DNA from 3 places in the Peribacillus sp. FW305-BF15 genome. Region 1 is predicted to be linked to each of the others. Evidence: riboswitches for the same ligand, from Rfam matches in the RefSeq annotation. Region 1 holds a riboswitch; each other region holds the start of a gene.
What was found. A riboswitch is a leader RNA that binds a small molecule or an ion and turns the genes downstream of it on or off. The one in region 1 is predicted to bind preQ1.
Positions count from the first base shown of each region.

Region 2: it holds a riboswitch for preQ1, as region 1 does, so the genes downstream of both, AC3WLU_RS19225 (QueT transporter family protein) here and AC3WLU_RS02845 (VUT family protein) in region 1, are expected to answer to the same signal.
Region 3: it holds a riboswitch for preQ1, as region 1 does, so the genes downstream of both, queF (preQ(1) synthase) here and AC3WLU_RS02845 (VUT family protein) in region 1, are expected to answer to the same signal.

Region 1 is NZ_JBYSYV010000002.1:249,003-256,265, reverse strand. It holds gene AC3WLU_RS02865 (DUF421 domain-containing protein) at 160-864, shown strand; gene AC3WLU_RS02860 (alpha/beta hydrolase) at 967-1,713, opposite strand; gene AC3WLU_RS02855 (PadR family transcriptional regulator) at 2,024-2,344, shown strand; gene AC3WLU_RS02850 (hypothetical protein) at 2,769-2,915, opposite strand; gene AC3WLU_RS02845 (VUT family protein) at 2,937-3,479, opposite strand; PreQ1 riboswitch class I at 3,530-3,572, opposite strand; gene AC3WLU_RS02840 (SRPBCC family protein) at 3,811-4,311, shown strand; gene AC3WLU_RS02835 (SRPBCC family protein) at 4,330-4,770, shown strand; gene AC3WLU_RS02830 (TetR/AcrR family transcriptional regulator) at 4,946-5,515, shown strand; gene AC3WLU_RS02825 (DUF4260 domain-containing protein) at 5,559-5,906, shown strand; gene queE (7-carboxy-7-deazaguanine synthase QueE) at 5,951-6,679, opposite strand; gene queD (6-carboxytetrahydropterin synthase QueD) at 6,672-7,142, opposite strand; gene queC (7-cyano-7-deazaguanine synthase QueC) at 7,142-7,263, opposite strand, start outside.
Region 2 is NZ_JBYSYV010000019.1:55,007-63,628, forward strand. It holds gene AC3WLU_RS19200 (sigma-54-dependent transcriptional regulator) at 1-48, shown strand, start outside; gene adhP (alcohol dehydrogenase AdhP) at 92-1,105, opposite strand; gene AC3WLU_RS19210 (DUF3892 domain-containing protein) at 1,382-1,681, shown strand; gene AC3WLU_RS19215 (CBS domain-containing protein) at 1,765-2,577, opposite strand; gene AC3WLU_RS19220 (YbaK/EbsC family protein) at 2,683-3,204, opposite strand; PreQ1 riboswitch class I at 3,377-3,421, shown strand; gene AC3WLU_RS19225 (QueT transporter family protein) at 3,428-3,913, shown strand; gene AC3WLU_RS19230 (TVP38/TMEM64 family protein) at 4,037-4,693, shown strand; gene AC3WLU_RS19235 (PAS domain S-box protein) at 4,810-6,435, shown strand; gene AC3WLU_RS19240 (cadherin-like beta sandwich domain-containing protein) at 6,500-7,945, opposite strand; gene AC3WLU_RS19245 (copper resistance CopC/CopD family protein) at 8,254-8,622, shown strand, end outside.
Region 3 is NZ_JBYSYV010000052.1:421-9,042, reverse strand. It holds gene qoxA (cytochrome aa3 quinol oxidase subunit II) at 1-697, shown strand, start outside; gene qoxB (cytochrome aa3 quinol oxidase subunit I) at 771-2,717, shown strand; gene qoxC (cytochrome aa3 quinol oxidase subunit III) at 2,717-3,313, shown strand; gene qoxD (cytochrome aa3 quinol oxidase subunit IV) at 3,315-3,599, shown strand; gene AC3WLU_RS26420 (YfmQ family protein) at 3,920-4,369, shown strand; gene AC3WLU_RS26415 (BA3454 family stress response protein) at 4,836-4,970, opposite strand; gene AC3WLU_RS26410 (EamA family transporter) at 5,218-6,075, opposite strand; PreQ1 riboswitch class I at 6,206-6,251, shown strand; gene queF (preQ(1) synthase) at 6,356-6,856, shown strand; gene AC3WLU_RS26400 (aspartate kinase) at 7,060-8,406, shown strand; gene AC3WLU_RS26395 (hypothetical protein) at 8,448-8,588, shown strand.

The sequences.
Region 1 (7,263 bases):
AAGTTGTTATATTAATATAAATTTTTCGAAAACAGTCTATAAAGTCTCCGAAGGGCCAATGTGGGTAATACTTATGAAGGGGCCGACTAAAACTATAAACGGCCCACTCTAAAGAGGCCCATTACTTCTCATTTATTGGAAATAAGGACGTGAATTTTTGTGGATTTTTTTAGTAGCCAGGAAACTCTTACTGCAATCCAGTGGATTTTAAGAGCCATCATTTCCTTCTTCTTCTTGCTTCTTTCGGTTAAATTGATGGGGCAACGGTCCATTTCGCAGTTAAGATTACTTGATTTCATAATGGCTTTAATTATTGGAAACATTCTTGCCCACCCTTTATCTGATGAACAGTTAGGTTTGAAGGGCTCAATGATTACAACCAGTGTATTTGTCATTTTATATATAATTAGTGTGTTTGCAGGCCTTAAGTGGGGAAAACTCCGAAGGTTTTTTGACTCAGACCCCTTTCCTCTTATCGAAAATGGACAAATCATTTACAAAAGCTTAGCAAGGGCCAGAATCTCCATCGATGTTTTATTATTGGAATTAAGAAAGGAAAAAGTAGAAGATATTCAAAAAGTATCCCTCGCGCTATGGGAACCGGACGGTACCATTTCATTGTTTTTAGATCCCCAATATGAAGCAGTAACCCCAGCAGATATGCACCTGGAAACAAACGCCTTCACTTTTCCTAAAACGATTATTAAAGAGGGAAAGATTGATTCTAAAGAATTGAACCCGGGCGGTAAAGAAGAAGCATGGCTGAAAAACAGAATCAAAATAACATATAATGCCGACGTGAACGACATTTTATTGGCAACTCTTGATAATAACGATACCTTAAAGGTCTTTTTCTACAAATAGATTTGCAGCCAAAATAAAATCCCCTCAAGTATAGTGTAAAGCCTACTTACGACTGTAAGCTTTTTACACGTTCAACTTAAAGGGGATCAAATATATCGCTTATTACTCCGACCAATTCAGTGTATTCAAGAACTTATACACATCTTCATACACCTGTTCACGTTCCTTGCCCAATGTGATAATATGGCCAGACTTTTCATACCAAATCAAGTGTTTATGCTGTGTATCGACTTCATTGAAAATCGCTGTAGCACTCTCCGTATAGTCGGGATCATCCAAACGCCCTTGCAGAACAAGAGTTGGAGATGTAATTAAATCTAAATTTTCACCTGTCTCATTTATAATGTTCAACACATCTTTTAGTTGAGGCATTGGCTCTTCTTCAAGCAGCTTCACTTCTGCAGCAATTTGGTCTGCATCTTTGCCCTCAAACTTCTTATACGCCTGTGCATAATTGAGCAAGCGGTTCTTTTGTCGATCGATACTTTTTCCTTGCGTCGGAGCGCACATTGAAACTACCCCTTTTACAGGCAATTCAATTCCCACTTTTAATGAGAACACTCCCCCTAAAGAAATTCCTACAACTGCAATTTCCTCATAGCCTTCTTCTTTTAGGAAATTATAGCCATTAACTACATCTCCCCACCATTCCTTTGGACCAGTTTTAGCAAGTTCCTCGGCTGATACTCCGTGCCCGCTATAAAGAGGTCCGTGGCAAGTATAGTCGAGATCATTTAAGTACTTCCCTAATTTCTTCATATCTCCTGTACTTCCGGTAAACCCGTGAAGCAGAAGAACTGCTCTCTTTCCACCTATATATGTGAATGACTCAGGTGCTTTCACTTTCATCTATCTAGGACCTTCTTTCTTTGCTCTTGTTGATAAATAGAATCTAAATGATTTTCGAAAAAAAATCAATTAATACCCCTTGAGTAATGATTCTTCTATCCTATTCCGTATTTTCATTAAAACAATTAAATCATATATATAGTATCCTTACCACACTCTTCACAACTCATCCGTTCCGAAGCACATTTTACTATGATTAAATTTATTTAGCAATCGTCATTTAACCATTTTTTTTAAGAAAAGTAAAATGCACCTTGTGATACGATGTACAACGTATTACACTTTAAAAATGAAAAGGAGGAGATTTTATATGGATAAAGAATTAATGAAGGGAAGCATTGACCTCCTTTTGCTTTCACTTCTATCGCAAAAAAAGCTTTACGGCTATGAAATAACGAAAATCCTGAAGCAAATGAGCAAGGGCAACTATGAAATAAGTGAAGGCACCCTCTACCCTGCCCTTAAACGATTAGAAAAAAAAGAATTCATAAAAGGACATTGGAAAGAGTCCGAATCATGCCGCAGGAAATATTATCATGTCACCGAAAATGGACAAACCGAACTTGAGCGGAAACGCGAATGCTTTTTCTTCCTGGAAAAATTAGTTCGAAAAAGCTCACAGCAATTCTAAACCAAATAAAAAGCTTCCTGCACTTAATGGAACGGCCCAGGAAGCTTTTTTTGCTGTTTTACTCGTGAATTTCGCACTTTTACTCGTGAGTTCGCACTGCACACTTAGTTTTCGCACGTTTACTCGGGAATTCGTACTGCACACTTAGTTCGCACGTTTACTCGTGAGTTTCGCACGTTTACTCGTGAATTTCGTACTTTTACTCGTGAATTTTGCACTTTTACTCGTGAGTTTCGCACGTTTACTCGTGAATTTCGTACTTTTACTCGTGAATTCGTACTGCACACTTAGTTCGCACTTTTACTCGTGAGTTTTGCTCTTTTACTCGTGAATTTGGACTGTTTACTCGTGAGTTTCGTACTTTTACTCGTGAATTCGCACTGTTTACTCGTGAGTCACTTCAATCACGCAAAAAAGGACCAAATCAGGTCCTTTTTTTGTCTATTCCTTTATGCTTGCGATAATTGGCGCAGGAGAGCTTCATGCATTCCCCTTGTACATGCGGGCCATATTTTTCACGAAAGGCCTCGAGGCAATAGCATTTTTCTTCTTCTTTTTTGGTTCCATCCATCAAGTGCATCCCTCCTAGCAATTAACTGGAGACTACACGTTTCTCCAGTTCTACGTTGATTCGTCCCAACAATATGGCACCAATGGACTGAATGATCGTTTTAACGATGATTTGGCCGATGACCGCAGCGGGTACCGCTTCCCATGGCAATATATTGGCACCCAGAGGACTTAGGCCAATCACGACAAATATCACCGAATCGAAAAATCCTCCAACGATCCCGCTGTAAAACACCCTCCAACTCATCGGGAGCTTTAAACGGGTATAAATTTCCGTATCCGCTGTTTCTGCGACCACGAAGGATAATGCGGAAGCAAACACAATCAGTAACGTATCTCCTAATAAAAATGATACACATGCAGATAAAATAAGTGCAGTGACGATGCATATATAGGTCTTTGTGCGGCCGTATTTATTTTGGACCAGATCTCGGAAGATGAAGGTTCCCCCGATGAGCAATGTCCCCATCGGGATGATGAACATGCCAAAATGTAATGGCGCAAAAGCTGCTGTAACCACATTCGCCGTGATGATGGATACTAAATACAATAAAATTCTTAACATTTCTTAATTCTCCTTATACAGAAAAAACAGCACCCTAAGAAAGAGCCCTGTTCTCCTTAGTTTTTTTGAGAGGGTAGCTAGAACCTCTTCCGCCCGGGCGGATTATCATTTTCCTTATTCATCGTAGCTTGAAAGCGGTTGGAAATCAAGAAGTTTCCATACCGTCGATTTTAGTATGTTTTCGCGGTTACCGATTGATTTAGCCATTTATTTCAATGTCCCTGTTTCCCCCTTTGCCGATTTCTGTCGCTTAAAACTGCTTGACCGGCTGTATACAAAAGCCGAAAATCAAAGATAGAGTCATGTACTTTATTTGGCGAGGAGAAAAAGAATGATGAAAAAAACTACGTTTGTCTATCCTATTTATATCGCAACTACACCAGAGAAGCTTTGGGAAGCCTTGACGAGTGGTGAAGTCACGAAGAAATACCACTTCGGATTACAAGTAAAGTCTGACTGGCAAGAAGGGTCAGCCGTTCAATATTTGCTGGATGATGGGCGGATTACCGATCATGGGCAAGTACTTAAATGCGAGCCGTTGCACCTGCTCTCGTATACATGGATCATGGCAGGAGACGAAACCCCTCGCGAGCAGCCTACACGGGTCACTTTTGAATTACAGAAAATGGACGATTCGACTGTGAAGTTAACTCTTAGGCATGAGGAGCTATTGGAGACAGATTTCGTCTATGATGACAATACCTTTGAAGGCTTGAATAATGGATGGCCAGCCCTTTTAAGTAACCTGAAGAGCTTGCTTGAAACTGGACGGATCCTGCCGCCCATATCAGTAGACTGGGATAATAAAACGGAAACTATAAAAACACATTGAAAGAGAGTTGAGTTAGTTATGGATACTCAAATAATCACGAAATTCAAGATCGTCAAGCCAACGAATGAAGTGTTTGAAGCCATAGTGAATCCTGAAAAAATCGGGAATTTCTGGTTCTCATCGAGTTCGGAAAGATGGGAAAAAGGCCGGACGCCTACATTGAGATACAACGAATACGATGCTGAAGTGGTCATTCATGTATTGGAAGTAGAGGAAAATAGGAAAATCGTGTTTGCATGGGGCGGAAATGATCAAGAAACGATTGTTGCCATTACACTAAAAGAGTTGGATAAAACGAGTACGATCATTGAAGTGAACGAATCAGGATTGAGTGAAGACGATCCTGAAATAATAAACAAAATGATCGGACAAAAAGAAGGTTGGGTATATACATTAACCTGTTTAAAGGGTTATTTAGAAAATGGCGTTACTACTTTGAGAGCATCATTAGTTTTTTAATAAATTGCATAAACCCTCAATAAACTGGGGGTTTATCCTTTGCAACACTGGTGAAACAAATGGCAAAGTCCCACTTAAAAACAGTACTATATAGTTCAACCTAATAATTGACATTTAAAAATCCGTGAGCTATCATCCTAATTAACCAGTGGTCAATTAATAAGGAGGTGATAAGATGTCGCCAAGGAAATCGGCAGGTCAAGAATTATCCAGGGACATGGTGTTGAATGAAGCTAGAATCCTTTTTGCAGCGTTAGGGTATTCGAATGTCTCGATGAGGCAATTGGCTAAATCATTGGATTGCAGCCATGGAGCCATTTATTATCATTTTAAAAACAAGGCGGAAATATTTTATAGTTTGGTTAAAACGGATTTTTCCGTTTTAAATTCTTCAATCGATGATATCATCCTGTCGGAAAATGACCCTTCCGTAAAAATGGAAAAGATTTTATTGTGCTTCTTGGAGTTCGGTTTAACCCAACAGAATCATTATTCCATCATGTTTTTATCGAAGGAAAAAGAAATTCAGCAGTTACTCCAATTCGATTCTAATAAAACATACGAAAAGCTAATCCAGTCCTTGACGGATCTAACGGACAACAAACTGAATCCTGCATCCATTTGGTCGATTTTTCTTTCTCTTCATGGATTCATAACTTTTTACATTAATTCTGAACTATCTTATCAAGATGTAAAAGGTTTAGCCTATTTTCATGTAAAAAATATCACCAAGAACATCATATAATTTTTTCGAAAATTATTGACCTATGGTCAATTAAACTTATGAAATGGTGAAGAGATTCCTTCATATTGAAGGACTTATGGTCCTTTTCGCGGTGATTTACATCTATTCGTTATATGAATTCAGCTGGTGGATTTTCCTTTTGTTGATTTTGTCCCCTGATGTTTCCATGCTGGCCTATCTGATCAATGACCGGATTGGAGCAAAGGTTTATAACGCATTCCATACTTATATCGTGTCCATCCTCATGATTTTGTTAGCCATATTCCTAAAGTCGGATGCATGGGTGATGATTGGTTTAATTTGGACCGCACATATAGGAATGGATCGCTTATTTGGATATGGCCTTAAATACACATCATCCTTCAAAGCTACACACATGCAAAGGCTGTAATAAGCATAAAAGGCAGTGTGATTAAACATCACACTGCCTTTACTTTACACACCCCGCTTGTTACCCCATATATAGGTATGCAGCTGGGGCAGGACTTTCACATCATTCAATTCATCATCCGCTATCACTTTATCAATTAACTCTTCGTACTTCTTCAATAGGCCGCTGATCAATTGACGATCATCCGCCGTCCTGCTGTCGTCATTGCCGACCTGCAGATAAAAAGGAATATCCGGGTAACGCCCATGTACATGTTTGGCATATTGATAATCTTCCTCGTTAAAGACGACGATCTTCAATGAAACATGGTTTTCTGGGTTTCGATTGGCAAGATTCGAGATGATTTGGTCAAGCACGGTAAAGTCCGTGTCCATTCCAGAGCTCGGCGGCTTAGGTGAGATAGTCAGTTCATCAATATCGAGAAACCAATCCTGCCATCGGCTCCCTTGTGTTTCGACCCCTATTTTCACTTTATTTTCATGTAAGATCGCTATCAAGCCGTTTAGGTTTTTCAGCAGGGCCGGGTTTCCCCCAGATATCGTCACGAAGGAAAAACCGGAACCCCCAATTCGCTTCAGCTCATCCCATATTTCATCGGCAGTCATCTGAACGGTATCTTCCTTACCTGTGCCATCCCAAGTAAAAGCGGAATCACACCAGGAACATGAATAATCGCAGCCAGCCGTCCGAACGAACATGGTTTTTTGACCAATGACCATTCCCTCTCCTTGGATGGTCGGCCCGAAGATTTCCATAACCGGAAGTTTACTCACTTTCCATCCACTCCCGTCTGGCTTCGGCATAGCTTGTCGGCGTTTCGTACAGTCGAACAAATTCGACTCTTGCACCCTCATATTCTTTTAATGAAAGGGCTTCGGCCATTTTTTCATAAATCCAGACAACCATATTTTCAGCTGTTGTATTCATGAGCGGCAGGGTTTCATTCAAATAACGATGATCCAGGTGGATTTCGATTTCATTTTTCCAGATATCCTTGATGTCCCCAAAATCTATCATCAACCCGCGTGAATCCGTATACCCGCTCAATCCGAAAATGACTTTATACGTGTGGCCATGAAGGTTCTTGCATTTCCCTTCATAGTCATGCAGGTGGTGCGCCGCGTCAAAGGTGAATTCCTTACTTACGAGAACCCTCTTGTTTGTATACTTCAATTGGCTGCGCTGAATATCTTCATCTATTTTTTGGAGTTTATCCACTATCTTAAAACCGTACATCATGAAAGCACCTTCCGTCTGCTTACATAGTCATCCAGCCCTTTTTTCCGCAGATTGCATGCCGGACAATCTCCACAGCCATCGGAGATGATTCCGTTATAGCAAGTCAGGGTCTTTTCGC
Region 2 (8,622 bases), on a different contig from region 1:
TCCATAAGGAAATTGCGTTATATATTAAATGAGAAGAGCCAGACATAATAAAAAGGAGGATGCCCCGGTTCCAGGGCTTCCTCCTCTGTTCCTATTCTAGCGTCAATACGATGCGGCCGTTGATTTCTCCCTTTTCCATCATTGAAAACACGTCATTGATTTCATCAAGCTTTCTTGTTTCAATATTCGTTCTGACTTTACCCTCAGCCGCAAATTGAACAGCTTCCTGTAAATCTTTTCTCGTCCCGACGATGGACCCTTTTACAGTCACCCCATTTAACACTGTATCAAAAATCGGGATTGGAAGTTCATCATTCGGCAATCCGACTACAACAAGTGTGCCGCCCCTCTTGACTGAACTGTAAGCCTGTTCGAATGCTTTTTTCGTAACCGCCACAGAAATGGATGCCTGCACGCCGCCAACCTTATCCTTAATGGCCTGTACAGGATCGGTCTTAAGCCCATTAACCGTGTAATCCGCCCCAAGTTCCGTTGCCAGATCAAGCTTATCATCTTGAATATCGACAGCAATGACATTAAAGCCCATCGCTTTTGCGTATTGCAGGGCAACATGTCCCAATCCGCCAATTCCATAAATCGCTACCCAATCGCCAGGTTTTGCTTCTGATACCTTAAGCGCCTTATAAGTCGTTACACCTGCACAGAAAATCGGTGATACCTCCGCAAAGTCAAGCCCTTCAGGAACCTTCACCACATACTTGGCTGGTGCTTTACAATACTCCGCATACCCGCCGTCCACGGAATAGCCTGCATTCAATTGATCCAGGCAAAGCGTTTCCCTGCCGGTCAGACAATATTCACAATCGCCGCAGGCCGAATAAAGCCAAGGGATCCCAACACGGTCACCCACTTTCAAGGAAGTTACGCCTTCCGCCACCTTTTCTATAATGCCCACACCCTCATGTCCCGGGATAAGAGGAAGCTTGGGTTTTACCGGCCAATCACCATGTGCAGCATGTAAATCGGTATGACACACGCCACAGGCTTTAATTTTCACTAATATCTCACCATATTCCAATTCCGGAATCGGTACTTCCTTAATCTCAAGTTTTTGGTTAAATTCATTGACGACCGCCGCTTTCATTGTCTTGACCTGTTGTTTTGCATTTACAGTGCTTGCCCCTTGTTTTACATTCATGATTACTATTCCTCCCTTAATCTAGTGGATATTATTTCTTGCTACTACTTATACAAGATGCAAGTGCCATGCCACTGCAAAAAGGCCAAGACGACAGCATTCACAAAAAAAAGTGCCGAAAGATCGGCCCATTTGGACGAATTAACGGCTCAAGTTGGACGAAATCCGGTTTGTATATTGCAAGAAAAATGGTTCACCCTATAAATAGGAGGTGTCTAAACCATGGACCAATTTGAAGAAGCCTATGAGTCATATAAACAGCAGGGAACACCGCAAGCAAACCAAAGTGATTCAGCAGCAGGAAAAGAAGAAATCATCGCCGTAAGGAAAAATGAAGAGGACAATATTATCGCCATCAAGACGAACTCCGGCCGCGAACTCGACTACCCCTCAGCCCTTGCGGAAGCCAAAGCTGGTAACCTGGCCAACGTTGACGTCTTTCATAAATATGGACGTGACATATTACGGAGTGAGCCCGATGGGATAAAAGAAAATAACCTGGATCAACTGCCGGAGTTTTGAATTTTTCGGGGAGACTGCCTGATACGGGCAGTTTTTTTCTATCTGGATGCGCAAAAAAAAGAACCAGCATGATTAGCCGGATCTTATTTTTCATAAGGATAGGATTCAGAGATTTCGAGCAGTCGGCCGCAGGACTCGACAACCTCGATGATTTCCATCCATGACATGTCTAGACCCAGTTCATTAGCATGGGAAATCTTATCCCGTAATTTTCGGATGGCATTCGCATCCTTCTTCCCTTTACTTTTCGAAGGGATTTGGAAGAAGTACCTCAATTCTTTATCTTTATGTATAATATCGAATTTATCACTGATTTGCAGGCACTCTATTATATTGATATCCTCATTTTTATCGATTCTCCTTTTATATAATTCGGTTGCCTTTTCTAAACGGTCTTCGCTGATCATTGGATACCAGCTGCCATCGCCGAATCTATCCAGGATGATATCGCTCATCCTCATTTCCAATAAGGTAATATATCCAAATATCAGCATCCTGATCGGAGGCTTTTGGAGGTCGGCATGGGTAATCAACATTTTAATTGAATTATTCTCTAATACGAACACCCTTGTCTTATTCTTAAAAATATTGAGAAGCTGGATCAAAGGGGTTGAATTCGAAACCATTTCCCTTGGTGAGAAGTTTCTCATATATTCAGAAATACTTCCCTCACCTAGTTCTTGCCTTTCTATATATCCGATGATTTCCCCTTGATCTTGGACTGCCAATATATCAAAATTCTTTTTTTTCATTGCTTTCTGGATATCCAGCGCCAGATCGTTTTTATGGCAAAACTCAAGTTCCTGGGCAATGCTCTTAACCGTTATATTTTCTTCATAAAGAGTTTTAAGACTCAGATAGCTGCTATTGCTTTTTCTTTCGCTTCCATTTAACATCTTTCAACCTCCGATCAGGAACACTTTCTGCCCGTTTTCCGCTTTAATAATAGAAATGAATGCGGCCCCAAATAAAGTTCACTTTAGTGGACTCCATCCCATTCATCAAATGCCATCAACTGCATTTCCTGCTGCCGTTTCCACATTCCCCTTCTCTTCCCACCCCTTACAAACATCCACCCAATCCTTGGCACCTGAATATTCAAATAATTCAGCGAGTGTAAGTTCTATTGCAGAGTTGGAACTGCCGCAAGCCGGAAACAATGACTCGAAGCGCTTCATCGATACATCAAGAAAAACAGCTAAATCGTTTGCCAGGCCAAACGGGCAAACGCCTCCGATTGCATGGCCGGTCTGTGCAAGCACTTCATCAGGTGAAAGCATTCGTGCCTTGAAACCGAACGTCTGACGAAATTTCTTATTATCCACTTTCGCGTCCCCTGCGGCAACGACCAAAATCGCGTGTTCACCTTCCCCTTTAAAGGAAAGGGTCTTGGCAATCCGCGCTGGGATAACACCGATGGTTTCCGCTGCCTCAATCACCGTGGCACTAGATGTTTCGAACTCCTTTACGTCGCCTTCCCGATTCCATTGTTTAAAATGGCTTTTGACACTTTCGATCGACATATTAATATTCACTCCTTTTTATGTACATATTGAAATAATATCATCCTTCATTGCAATAATTCAAAATCCAATTGTGCTGCTTCATCTGATTGGAAACCTATAAATTAAAACCATTCTTTACAAATTGACGAAACAAGCTTACATGGGCTACTATTAAACATCGGGTAAACGCCTGCACGTGGTTCGTAACCATCCCACGATAAAAAACTAGGGAGAGAGTAAAATGAATGTTCGTACACTCGTGATAAACGGGTTATTGGCTGCCTTGTATGTGGCGGTCTCATTGGTGTTTAAACCAATAGCTTTTGAGATGTTCCAATTCCGTGTACCGGAAATGTTGAATCATCTGATTGTATTCAATAAAAAGTATATCTACGGTATCGTTGGAGGAGTCTTCATATCGAATCTGCTCTTTTCGCCGATGGTGCCATATGATTTGATTTTTGGGGTGGGCCAATCCCTGCTCGCCTTATTGCTTGTCATTTATGTGTCTCGTTTCATAAAAGGCATTAAAGGACGTATGGTCGCTACGATTATCTTTTTCACGTTCACAATGTTTTTAATTGCAATTGAACTGAACCTTGCCTTTGGCTTGCCATTCTGGCTAAGCTGGATGACTACAGCTGTCGGTGAGTTCGTTGTCCTTTTGATTGGAGCGCCAATCATTTATGGAATGAACAAAAGAATTCAGTTTGAAAAGTGGCTTTAAAAGGAATCTCCGGGCCGTTAAGCCACTATAATGGAAAAGAGCTGTCTGCATGATGCGGCAGCTCTTTTTTTTCACCATTGAACTCGAAAATGATAAACTATTAGTAAGAATGGTGGTGGCCCTTTGAAAAAAGTCCTGACCATAATCGGTCTACTTGTAATCGCAATTTTTATATACTCTAATGCAGAACTGTTCACTTTGGTTTGGAAAAGTGATTTGGATTCTGTTATTGGCATATTGAAGGAAAATCTTTTGCTTACATTTATTGTGACATTCGTATTGATGTTTGTACAAAATTCTTTTACAATCATCCCCTTAATTTTGCTCCTAACCATCAATGTCACGATATTCGGATTCATATATGGCTATCTATGGAGTTGGTTTACAAGTGTTGTTGCCTCAGGATTCATTTTTTATGCAGCAAGAAACTGGTTTCAGGAGCTTCTTTTAAAGAAGATTGGTGAAAAGTGGCAAGAATCTGTAGTGGAGCATGGCTTCATGTACGTGTTTACAGGCAGGATTTTCCCGCTTATCCCCACAAGCTTAATTAACTTGGCAGCCGGAGTCAGCACCGTCACTTTCAAAGACTTTTTATTGGCGACGGCACTTGGCAACCTTATATACTTTTTCTTCCTATCACTGATTCCCTATGGACTGCTATCTGTTGAAATGAACCAATATACGCTAGCTGCTCTTGCACTCCTCTTCTTACTATTCTTCATGATCTATAAGCGTGCAAAAAAGAAGAAGAAACTAACCCTCTTCAGAAAAAACAGGTGACCACATTGGCCCCTGTTTTTTTATTTAGAGATTCTGCATATATTTTTTTCCGATAGTTTGTTAAAATGTGTATGTATTTTTACCTTTGAAATGTCTTAAAAACAGGGAGAATCTCCATGTCCAAACGCTCCATCTTAGCAATATATATCCTATCCGGGATTCTTACATTAGTCGTATTCGACTATTTTTTAACTACAAATATCCATAATAAAGAGGTCTTCATTCAACTCCAAAGGGTGGAAGGCATTGTTTTCCTTTTATCAATAGGCTTAATTCTATATCTTTATTTAGCTAAAAAGGAAGAATTCAAACGATTAAAAGAGGCGGAACAACGTCGGCGCACACTCATCAATTCAATGGTGGATTTCGTTAATTTCAAGGATGGGGATGGCCGATGGCTTGAATCCAATACCTTCGGGCTGCAATTATTTCAATTGGAGCATGTAGATTATAAGGGAAAAAGAGACAGTGAGCTCGCAGAATACACCGAATTTTATAAAGAATCGTTGATCTACTGTGAAATTTCCGATGAAGAAACGTGGGTAAAGGGGGAAATTACTAGGTGCGAGGAAATCATCCCTCTTCCCGATGGCAATCACAAGACCTTTGATACGATTAAAGTTCCCCTGTTCAATGAAGATGGTTCACGTAAAGGCTTAGTCGTCATTGGCAGGGATATATCTGAAAGAGTTGTCGCGGAGAATCAATTATTTGATAGCGAACAACGCTATAAATCATTGTTTGAGCACAACCCTTATCCGATGCTGATGCTTGATTTAAATGGAATGATCACGACCGTGAATCCAAGGTTTGAAACGGTAACAGGCTTTCAACAGGAAGAAATACATGGCGCTTCATTCATTAATTTGAATTTTTCAGCAGAAGACGCGGAATTGATCCGTACATCATGCCAATATGTCATGGAAAACCAAAAGGGGATCAAAAAAGGGAAAGATATAGAATTCCTGACGAAGTACGGGAAGTCCATCTTACTTTCTTGTACGTTTGTCCCGATGATGGTTGGCGAGGATTTAGTCGGAATCATTACTTATGCTAAAGAAGTCACTCAAATTCGAGAAACCGAAGCACGCTTAAGAAGAACCGAAAAATTATCGATAGTCGGCGAACTTGCCGCAAGTGTAGCCCACGAGGTACGAAATCCGCTGACTTCTTTAAAAGGTTTCGTCCAACTGCTTAAAAAGAGCGACCATCCCTTTGAACAATACTACACGATCATGTTAAGTGAATTGGACCGGATCAATCTTATTGTAAGCGAGTTACTCGTTCTGGCAAAACCACAGGAACTTCCATTCAGCAAACATCAAATCATCGACCTGATGAATGATGTCAAAACCTTGTTGAAACCAGAGGCGGACTCGTACCCCACCAAAATATCAATATCTGTCAAAAATGAAATACCGCTTCTATTATGTGAGGGAAATCAATTAAAACAAGTTTTCATAAACATGCTCAAGAATTCCATGGAGGCATCCGCCGACCACATTTGGATTGATTTTGAACGAATGAACAATAACCTTTCCATCACCATCAAAGATAACGGTAGCGGAATAGAAAAAAACCGCATAAAACATCTTGGAGAGCCTTTCTATTCTTCAAAAGAAAAAGGAACCGGATTAGGACTGACAGTCAGTTGCCGAATCATTGAGGCGCATCGGGGAAAGGTCCGGTTTAACAGTGAACTGAACCAAGGAACCGAGGTCCAAATCATTTTGCCCATATAAATATGAACTTCGAGGACAAGCCTGAACCTTGTCCTTTTTTTGCAGGATTCAAAACCATCCTATTTTACCAGAGAGTGAAGAATTCCTTTATATTCCCAAAGAATGAAACCGTCTCAACAGGTTGTTTCCCATTAGTCTGGCCTCCTGGATCATTGGATGTTTCGTTCTCCGTCATACCAGCTGTACTCGTTTGCGCTGCCTCAACTTCCACCTCTTTTGTTTTGACATCATCCACGGTTTCTTCCTCATCCATTTCAACATCCATGTCCTTTTCGAAAACAAGGACGTAAGTACGACGCTCCCCATCCTTTGAAACGGTAACGGAAATGGCCGTTTTTGCTTTATCCTTGATCTTCACTTTCGCACTGCTCGCACCGTCATATTCAATCGTTGCTCCGCTGGCATTTGTCGTTGCATTCAATTTGACTGAAGAAATATCATTATCGACCTCTATATGATAGGTATGCTCATTAGATTCAAAAGATTTGTTCCATACGCCGGATGATACCGTCAGGCTGTTCAACACTGGTCCATTATTGCCTTCCTCGCCTAAAGAATCTGCGGACGTTACTTTCTCAATAGAATCCGTTTTCACTTTTTGTGCTGAAATACTTTCAATTTGCTGTGCATTCGTTACTTCACTGACACCACTGCTTGGCTTTTGATTATTAGAGGATTCCGCTGATGTTAAAGATGTTTTACTCCCCTTATCCGTGGAAGGTTGGGCTTTACTCGTTCCTGTTGAGGGGGCCTTTTGAACTTCATCCTCTTTTGGAGCAGCTTTCGATTCCGTTTCCTTTGCTGCGGCTGCAGCCCGTGTAATCGTGAGTGTATATGTTTTTTCATCACCATTTTCCGCTGTAACGGTTATCTTCACCGTTGTCTTACCGACTGGAAGGGTAACCTTTACACCTGCACTGGTTGCATCCTTTCCATTTACCTTTACAATTGCCTTACTGTCACTCAATGTCGGAGTTACCGTAACCGACTGGACTTCATTTTCAACTGAAGCATGATAAGCTGTCACCTTAGAATCGAATGTTAATGAGCCTTTTGATAATCCAATCGATGTTAAAAGGTTATCATCATTTTCATGTTTTTCGACCTTGAGAGTATAGGTTACGGTTTCATTTTCCCCATCGCTGACGGTGATTACAAACGTATTCATGCCAGTTTGAAGAGTTAAATCCTTCAATTTACCATCCGTCATTTTGACACCATTCACATATATGGCTGCATTCTCGTTAGGGCTTGCTGCAAGCAAGGTAATCTTTTCCACATCATTCCCCACTGTTGAACTATAGTCGTGTACATCTTCTGTAAACTTTTGATCCAGTGCTATACCCTCTATCTCTAGCTTTGAAAGACTATTTACCGTTTGGGCCTCTTCCAAAATGACAGAAGTGCCTTCCGCAGCTTCTGTCATTGGCGTATAAATGGATGTTCCCATCCCCACAAGGGAACCAACCAAGATCACCTTCACACTTGTTTCTTTTAATCCCTTCTTCATCAAAACCTATCCCTCCAAATTCCTTAAACATGATAGGCTCAGATTACTAAAGGAACCTTAATTATTTCTTAATGGAGTTTATATCAAAAGGAGGATGTCTATTTGGTATAAACTTTATGCAAAGTGGAATTCCCACCACTTATTTATGGCTATACTGGAATGGAAGGCAAAACTAAAACTTATTGTTCTCATTTTATAGCGAACCTCTTAAACTGCCTTTAGATAACTAAATTATTTTCACTGTTTTTTCACATTTTCCTTTTATAATGGGCTTACATAATCGGATGAAAGGATGATGGCACACCAAGATGAAAAAATATTTATGGCTGGTAGTCAGCCTATTCAGTTTGCTTTTATACCCGGCAATGGCTTCTGGGCATGCTACAGTAATCAGCTCTAATCCTAGCCCGAATGAAGCAATAGATACTCTTCCTGAAAAGATCACCATTCAATTCAGCGAGAATATACAACCAGCTTTTCATTCGCTTGAGGTATTCAGCCAAGATGGAGACAAAATTCAAACTCAAGACAGTACAATCTCTGAACAGAGTGAAAAAATACTGGAAGCTAAGTGGAAGGGCACGATCGATGAAGGGATTTACTATATTAAATGGAGAGTGGTTTCGAGTGATGGCCATCCTATTGAAGGAACTATCCCCTTTCAATTCGGAGATTCG
Region 3 (8,622 bases), on a different contig from region 1:
TGAACCGCCTCATATTGAAGGAAGTAAGGTTCTTGAAATAATTTGGGTTGCGATCCCAATTATAATCGTCGCTTTCCTATCCGTTGTTACTGTTAAAACAACAAATGAAGTTGAGGCAACACCTAAAGGATACGGAGATCAAGAACCTCTAGTTATTTACGCTTCATCTTCCAACTGGAAGTGGCATTTTAGTTATCCGGAAGAAGATATCGAAACGGTCAACTATCTGTTTATACCGACTAACCGACCAATCGAATTTAAACTTTACTCATTCGGTCCAATCTCAAGTTTCTGGATTCCGCAACTTGGAGGACAAAAATACGCGATGTCGGACATGGTTAATACGTTGCACTTAGCAGCTGATGTACCAGGTGAGTATATGGGTCGAAATTCAAACTTCAGTGGTTCAGGTTTTGCTCAGCAAACGTTCAACGTTAATGCATTGTCAGCAAAAGATTACGATAAGTGGGTAGATGAAATTAAAGCTACTGCTAAACCGATTACTGAGGAAAAATTCAATGAATTATTAAAACCTGGTCATGTGGGACAATCCACATACACTGGAACTCACTTAGAGTTTTCACCAGCTCCTGAAGGGGAAAATGCTGGTCATGACCACGGATCTTCTGATACTGAAGAACATGATTCCAAGGATTCACACGAGGAACATTCAGAACACAGCAACATGAATCACTAAGAATTAATTTCGTTCGATAAAACAACTAGGTTTACAAGATAAGGAATATTTTCCTGAAAGGAGTCACAAAAGTATGGATTACTTTGATCGATTTGCCGTACCTCATCCAAGTCCTGCGATTTATGCATCCATGGTTGCCATTGGTTTAACCATGATTGCGGTTGTTGCCGGAATTACCTATTTTAAAAAATGGGGTTACTTATGGCGTGAATGGTTAACAACGGTTGACCATAAACGTATTGGTATCATGTACATCTTGGCAGCACTGCTTATGCTTTTCCGCGGTGGCGTCGATGCTCTTATGATGCGTGCTCAAACGGCTATTCCAGATAACGGTCTTTTGGATGGACAGCATTATAATGAGGTATTTACAACACACGGGGTCGTCATGATCCTGTTCATGGCTATGCCATTTATCATTGGGTTAATGAACATTGTTACACCATTACAAATTGGAGCGCGTGACGTAGCATTCCCACGTCTGAACGCAGTAAGCTTCTGGTTATTCTTCATGGGGGCAATGCTATTTAACATTTCTTTCGTAGTCGGTGGTTCTCCTGATGCAGGTTGGACATCTTACTTCCCGCTGGCAAGTAACGATTTCAGTGAATCAGTCGGTTCGAACTATTACGCGATCTCACTTCAAATCGCAGGTATTGGTACATTAATGACTGGTATCAACTTTATCGTAACCATCTTGAAAATGAGAGCACCTGGCCTGAACTTAATGAAAATGCCAATGTTCACATGGTCTATCTTGATTACAAACTTCATTATCGTTTTCGCTTTCCCTGTATTGACAGTGGCACTTGCGTTGATGACAATGGATCGTCTATTCGGAACTCAATTCTTTACGATGGCCAATGGCGGTAGCGATATGCTTTGGGCAAACTTGTTCTGGGTTTGGGGACATCCTGAAGTTTATATAGTTATTCTTCCAGCTTTCGGTATTTACAGTGAAATCATTTCGACATTTGCACGTCGTAACCTGTACGGGTATAATTCGATGGTTATCTCCATGGTAGCTATTTCTACACTATCTTTCATTGTATGGGCTCACCATTTCTATACAATGGGCCACGGTGCAATGGTTAACGGAATTTTCTCGATTACCACGATGGCAATTGCCGTGCCGACTGGTGTTAAGATCTTCAACTGGTTGTTCACACTTTGGAAAGGTAAAATCGTGTTTACCGTTCCAATGCTATACTCTTTAGCTTTCATTCCGATTTTCACGCTCGGTGGGGTAACAGGGGTTATGCTTGCCATGGCAAGTGCTGACTACCAATACCATAATACAATGTTCTTAGTAGCTCACTTCCATTACGTTTTAATCCCTGGTACTGTATTTGCCGTACTTGCCGGTTTCACGTACTGGTGGCCAAAAATGTTCGGTTTCATGTTGAGCGAAAAAATTGGAAAATGGTCGTTCTGGTTCATTATAGTCGGCTTTAATGTAACATTCTTCCCGATGTTCATCACTGGTTTAGATGGGCAGGCACGTCGTATGTATACGTACTCTGAATCAACAGGATATGGTCCATTGAATATGCTCTCTTTCGTTGGAGCGATTGGTTTAGCAATAGGTTTTGCACTTATTGTGTACAATATCTATTGGAGTACTCGTTATGCATCAAGAAATATCTCAAACGATCCATGGGATGCACGTTCTCTAGAGTGGGCTACACATACACCAATCCCTGAATATAACTTTGCAATTGTGCCAACAGTTGCTTCAACAGAAGCATTCTGGGATGCAAAGAAAAAAGGCTTTAAATTATTTGGCGGTAAGGTAGAAAAGATTCATATGCCAAATAACAGTGGCGTGCCGTTTATCATGAGCTGTATCTTCTTCGTTTGGGGCTTTGCATTGGTATTCAGCATGTGGATCATTGCAATCATTGCAACGATCGGTATCTTTGCTTGTATGATTCACCGTTCATTCGAAAAAGATCACGGACGTTATATCTCTGTTGAAGAGATCGAAGAAACTGAAAATAAATTGCGAGGTGCTAAGTAATGAAAATAGATAACTCGCTGCCACTTGAATATAGCACGGAAGAAAATCGCTTAAAGATTTTTGGATTCTGGATTTTCCTAGGAGCAGAAATAGCTCTTTTCGCTACACTGTTCGCCACTTATTTTGTCTTAGTTGGTGGTACTGGAAATGGTCCAACAGGGGAACATCTTTTTAAAGTCCCAACACTAATGTTTCAAACAATCTTTCTTTTAACTAGTAGTTTTACCATAGGTCTTGGAATCAATGCGATGAGACTTGGCAGGCAGAAAGCGACGATCGGTTTCTTCATTATCACCCTTATTCTTGGTTTAGGCTTTTTAGGAGTCGAAATTTATGAATTCGTGGAGTATGTACATGAAGGAGCAACGATTCAAACAAGTGCTTTCTTATCTAGTTTGTTCACACTACTAGGTACGCATGGAGCTCACGTTACACTTGGTTTATTCTGGGGAACCTTCATCACCATGCAGATTAAAAAACGCGGTATGACTCCACAGACAACAAACAAGGCTTTCATCTTTTCACTTTACTGGCATTTCTTGGACGTTGTCTGGATTTTCATCTTCAGTTTCGTCTACCTGAAAGGAATGATGTAATATGAAAGAATTATTCCCACGGGGCCAAGTTATGGGATTTGCTTTTTCGCTAGTTCTGACTTTGGTCGCATTATCAGTTATTGTGTTTGATCTCTCACTTAAAATGGCTGTGATCATCCTACTTGTTACAGCTTTCATGCAAGCAGCACTTCAATTTGTTATGTTCATGCATGCAGGAGAGTCTGAAGATAAAGCATCGATTTACACAAACGTTTATTACGGATTGTTCGTTGCATTGGTTACAATTTTCGGTACAATGCTAACAATGATTTGGGGATACCAATAATCGATTCTGGAAAAGCTGGGCGTCTTGATGACGTCCAGCTTTTTTTGTATGTTAATTCTTATACCGGCCTATCCATTTCATTCATGGAAGTTTGGTTAACAAGGATGTGGCTGAATCCATTTGTTTAGTATAACCATTTCACAACATTATATTTATAAATGGGGATTTTCACTTTTGAAGCATTCCCGTGTGTTTAAGTGGAATGTGTTACTGGGGTAAAACGTTGATAGAACGGACACATCAACTAAGAAAACGATCAGCCACTTTTGATATAATAAGTTATATAAGAATTAATTAATAAATGTAGCGGAGATGATGAATTGACATTGCCGGTTTTGATTGTGACAATCATCTTAAGTTTGTTAAAAATATTGGTTTCCTGTCTTCCAACAGATGCAGTTAATTGGATTATCAGTAAATTTAAAATACATTCAGAAATTAGTGGCGGGAATGCGATCGTAACCTTTGACGGAAAACGTTTGGAAGGTGAAGAAAAAATTCAAGTTATTAATTATTTTAGTAGCGCTAGATTTTTGAAGAAAAATCATATATTCCCGGGGAATGTGGAATTGTTTTTACATCCAGATAATAGTGGGACTCCATTGGTCATTGATACTAAAAGAGGCAAAAAGGATGTTAGGTTATTTGTATATATTTACAGCGACCGCGTGGATGTAGTTAAACAGTACAAGAAGAAGCTCATTTCTTATAGTCTGTTTTCCGATAGCCTCCAAGAACGTTCCATGCCATTAATAAGAAATTTAGTTTAATAGAACATTAAAAAGACGGTCCTTAAAAGACCGTCTTTGAGTTTGTAAACAAAAGGGTTAAAACATAGTTGATTGGAGCGGGTGTGCGAGACTCCTGCGGGAAAAGCGAGTCCAAGGGAGACACCGCGGGCGCAAAGGCACCGGGGAGGCTCCCGGACCGCCCGCGGAAAGCGAGTGCCTGGAGTGGAAATTAACGGTTAAATTGTCTACAGCTGAGACGCGCCTTAAAAATACCTTCTTTTTTATAAGGCTTTTAATATAATTCCATTTCAAAGATATTTTTTCATTATAAAAATTCTGGTACACAAACTGGCATCTTGATTTTAGTGCCTTTTGAAAAAAACAATTAAAAGTGTTATTAAGTAGGAGGGGATTGCAAGAGGGTCGTTAATCGTGCATATGAAAAGTATTTGGGATAGTATTTAAGGGAATAAAAAAGCAGGTATCTATTGCGATGCCTGCTTTTTTATGCTTTCCATTGTTTTTCAACTTGATGAAGGGCTTGTTGTAAAATTACTTCATGATCAGTACCCGGTTTAGCAAGGACGTTAGTTTGATAAGATTTTCCTTGGAAATCAACTGTTACTGTAACTTTTACCATTATGCATCTTTCCTTTCCTAATTCAGAATTAAATGAGGTGGTTGTACCTATTTCTTTTATACCCGTAGCAGAAGGATAATCAAACATTTCAAAAGCTAAAATCGTGAGAATTAATATTCAAAATTATCTGATATTTTAAGTGAAGTGTCAACACTTTTTTTTTGACATGCCCCATTTTCAGGTTTTTTAAAAAACGACCTGGCTTGTATACATGACAGCCAGGTTGTTTTTTTAAAAGGAACTATATTCATATTTTAGTTAAAATAATACCGATTAATGCTGCAAGGACACCAGCAATTTGATAGTTTTTTAGTCTTTCCTTGAATATATAACATCCAGCGAATACGACAACCAAACAGTTCAGGCTGACGACAGGGAAAATGATGCTTGCGATGCCAGTGTTCAACGCAAAGAAATAACATCCATAGCCTATCATGCTTAAAAAGCCTACTAAGGAACCGATTTTGACTTCCTTTAGCTTGATTTTTTCTTTTTTAAAGGCTAGAGCCGAAAGAAGATAAAGCATTCCGCCTCCATACATTGATACAAGGATATCAAGGGAGTTTAATTGAAGACGTGTTGATGTCGTCATAAGAATGCCGAGCACACCAAAAGATAAGATGGAGAGTAATGTGTGCATCATCCATGGGACATATTGATGATTACCTTTTGCATTAGGTGTATATTGGATGACTAATGTAGCGATAAACATGCAGGCGATTCCACTCCACTGCAAGGAAGAAATATGTTCGTGAAAAATTAAAGCTGCACAGAGAATGGGGAATATGGCATTCGCTGCGATTAATGGAGATGTCAAGCTTGCCGGACCTTTTTCAAAGGCGCTTGCCATCTGGATGTTACCATTGGCGTTCAGTACACCAATTGCTGCACCAAGCATGATGGACAGCCAGTTCAGCTGCAAACCATCCATTAATACTCCATAAACAATGGACAAAATAAAAGCTGAAAAATAAAAGAAAAATTGGATATGTATCTTGGAATACCCTTTTCCGCTGCTCCATTTAAAAATGCTGTTATTGATTCCGAAACATAAACTCGTGATGAGTGCTGCAAAAATCCACATTGACTTAATCTCTTCCTTCATGTAGGATAAACTTCTTCTACATTTTAAGCTGAATGCCCTTAGGAATCAAACCAAATTTAAAATGTATGATTGACAGATTAGATATTTTTTTCTATATTTACAATGACAATTTTAAAATATTTCCCGATAAACGGGAGAGGTTCATAGCATCACCCTCTTAAAAAAACTATGGCTTTGATATTTTTCGCGAATCAACCATATCTTTGAGGAGATATGGTTTTTGTTATATAGAGGCCCATTTTATGAATCTCCCTGAAATGTGGGATTAGGAGGACTTTTCATGTCTGGAAGAAAAGAAGAAGAATTAAAAAAAGATATCACACTGCTTGGGAATCAAGGAACAAAATATACATTCGACTATGCTCCTGAAATCCTTGAGTCATTCGATAACAAGCATCCGAACCGGGACTATTTCGTCAAATTCAATTGCCCGGAATTCACTAGTTTATGTCCAATCACGGGCCAGCCGGACTTTGCTACCATTTACATCAGCTATATTCCCAGTGTGAAAATGGTGGAAAGTAAGTCTTTGAAACTCTACTTATTCAGCTTCCGCAATCATGGTGATTTCCATGAAGACTGCATGAACATCATCATGAATGATTTAATCGAATTGATGGACCCTAAATATATTGAAGTCTGGGGCAAGTTTACACCTAGGGGCGGAATTTCCATAGACCCTTACACGAATTATGGGAAACCAGGTACGAAGTATGAGGAAATGGCGAATTACCGCTTGATGAATCATGACTTATACCCGGAAACCGTGGATAATCGCTAAAGAATAGGAGGGACAATGGGCATATGCCCGTTGTCTTTTTTTAGTTTATAGCTAATTTCGATCAGTGGTTCTGTTATTCTGTCCTTTTTAAAAGTACAAATGTCCTCCTATAATGGAATTTCCACTTGATTGTTTCGAGAAAAAGCGTAATAATAGGGAGAGTTAATTTTGACAGAATATTTACGAAAATAGGGGATGTCGAGATGAAAGTTGCAAAGTTTGGTGGAAGTTCACTTGCGTCAGGTGATCAGTTGAGGAAGGTATTCGAAATTGTTGTTTCTGATCCAGAGAGGAAGATTGTGGTCGTTTCCGCTCCAGGAAAACGCAATTCCGATGATATAAAGGTGACGGATTTATTGATTGAAGCTGCGGAACAGCAGCTGCGCGGGGATAACGGAGAGCATTTGATAGAAGATGTTGTATCCCGCTATGCGAGCATTGCTGAAGAGTTGGATATATCCGAGAGTGTCATCACAGGGATTCATGAAAATTTAATGGCGCTGCTGCATGCAGATCAAACTAACCCAAAGCGCTATCTGGATGCCTTGAAGGCAGGTGGAGAGGATAATAATGCGAAGCTGGTCGCAGGTTATTTCCAAAGCCTTGGAGTGGAGGCACAGTATATCAATCCGAAGAAGGCAGGCTTGATTGTAACGGATGAAGGTGGATTTACCAGGGTGCTGCCAGAGTCTTATGATCGGTTATATGCTCTGCGTGATGAGCCGGGAATCGTTGTATTCCCAGGATTCTTCGGATATACGTTAGATGGTGATGTGTTAACCTTCTCAAGAAGCGGTTCCGATATTACGGGTTCGATTCTTGCTAATGGGGTCAAAGCTGATTTGTATGAGAACTTTACGGACGTGGATGCCGTTTATGCGGTGAATCCAAATGTGGTTTCCAATCCGAAGGGAATCCGGGAACTAACCTATCGTGAGATGCGTGAGCTTTCTTATGCAGGTTTCTCGGTATTTCATGATGAGGCGCTGATTCCTGCATTCCGGGCGGGAATACCTGTCCATATCCAAAATACGAACAATCCGGCGGCACAAGGGACCCGCATTGTGAATACACGGGATAATACGAACGGGCCTGTTATTGGGATTGCAAGTGATAAAGGATTTTGCAGTATTTACATTAGTAAATATTTGATGAACCGGGAAGTTGGTTTTGGCCGGAAACTGCTGCACATCCTCGAGGATTATGGAGTTTCATATGAGCATATTCCATCAGGCATCGATGATGTGACGCTTATTCTAAGGCAGGACCAGATGAAAGGGGATGCCGAAAAGAAAATCATTTCCCGAATCAAGAAAGAGCTTCATGCCGATGAAGTGAATGTGGAACATGATCTTGCCTTGATCATGGTTGTAGGGGAAGGAATGCGCCATAATGTCGGTACAACGGCAAGAGCGTCAAAAGCCTTGGCTGAAGCAAAGGTGAATATTGAGATGATCAATCAAGGCTCTTCGGAGGTAAGCATGATGTTCGGTGTGAAAGGGCACAACGAAGAGACGGCAATTCAGGCATTATATCACGAGTTCTTTTGAGTATGACCGTTTAGGGACCTCCTTTTAGAAGGGGGTTTTTTGTGATTGATCTTTTAATCACTATACATACGCTGGATTTTTTTCATCTGGTTCTTTATGGTAGTGGCAATGACCGTGAGGATAATCATTCCAAGCTAACAGACGCGCTGCAGGGTTCAGAGCGTCTGTTTTCAGGTGGCTAAAGCAATTGGAGGAGAACGGAGTTGACGCTCTTGA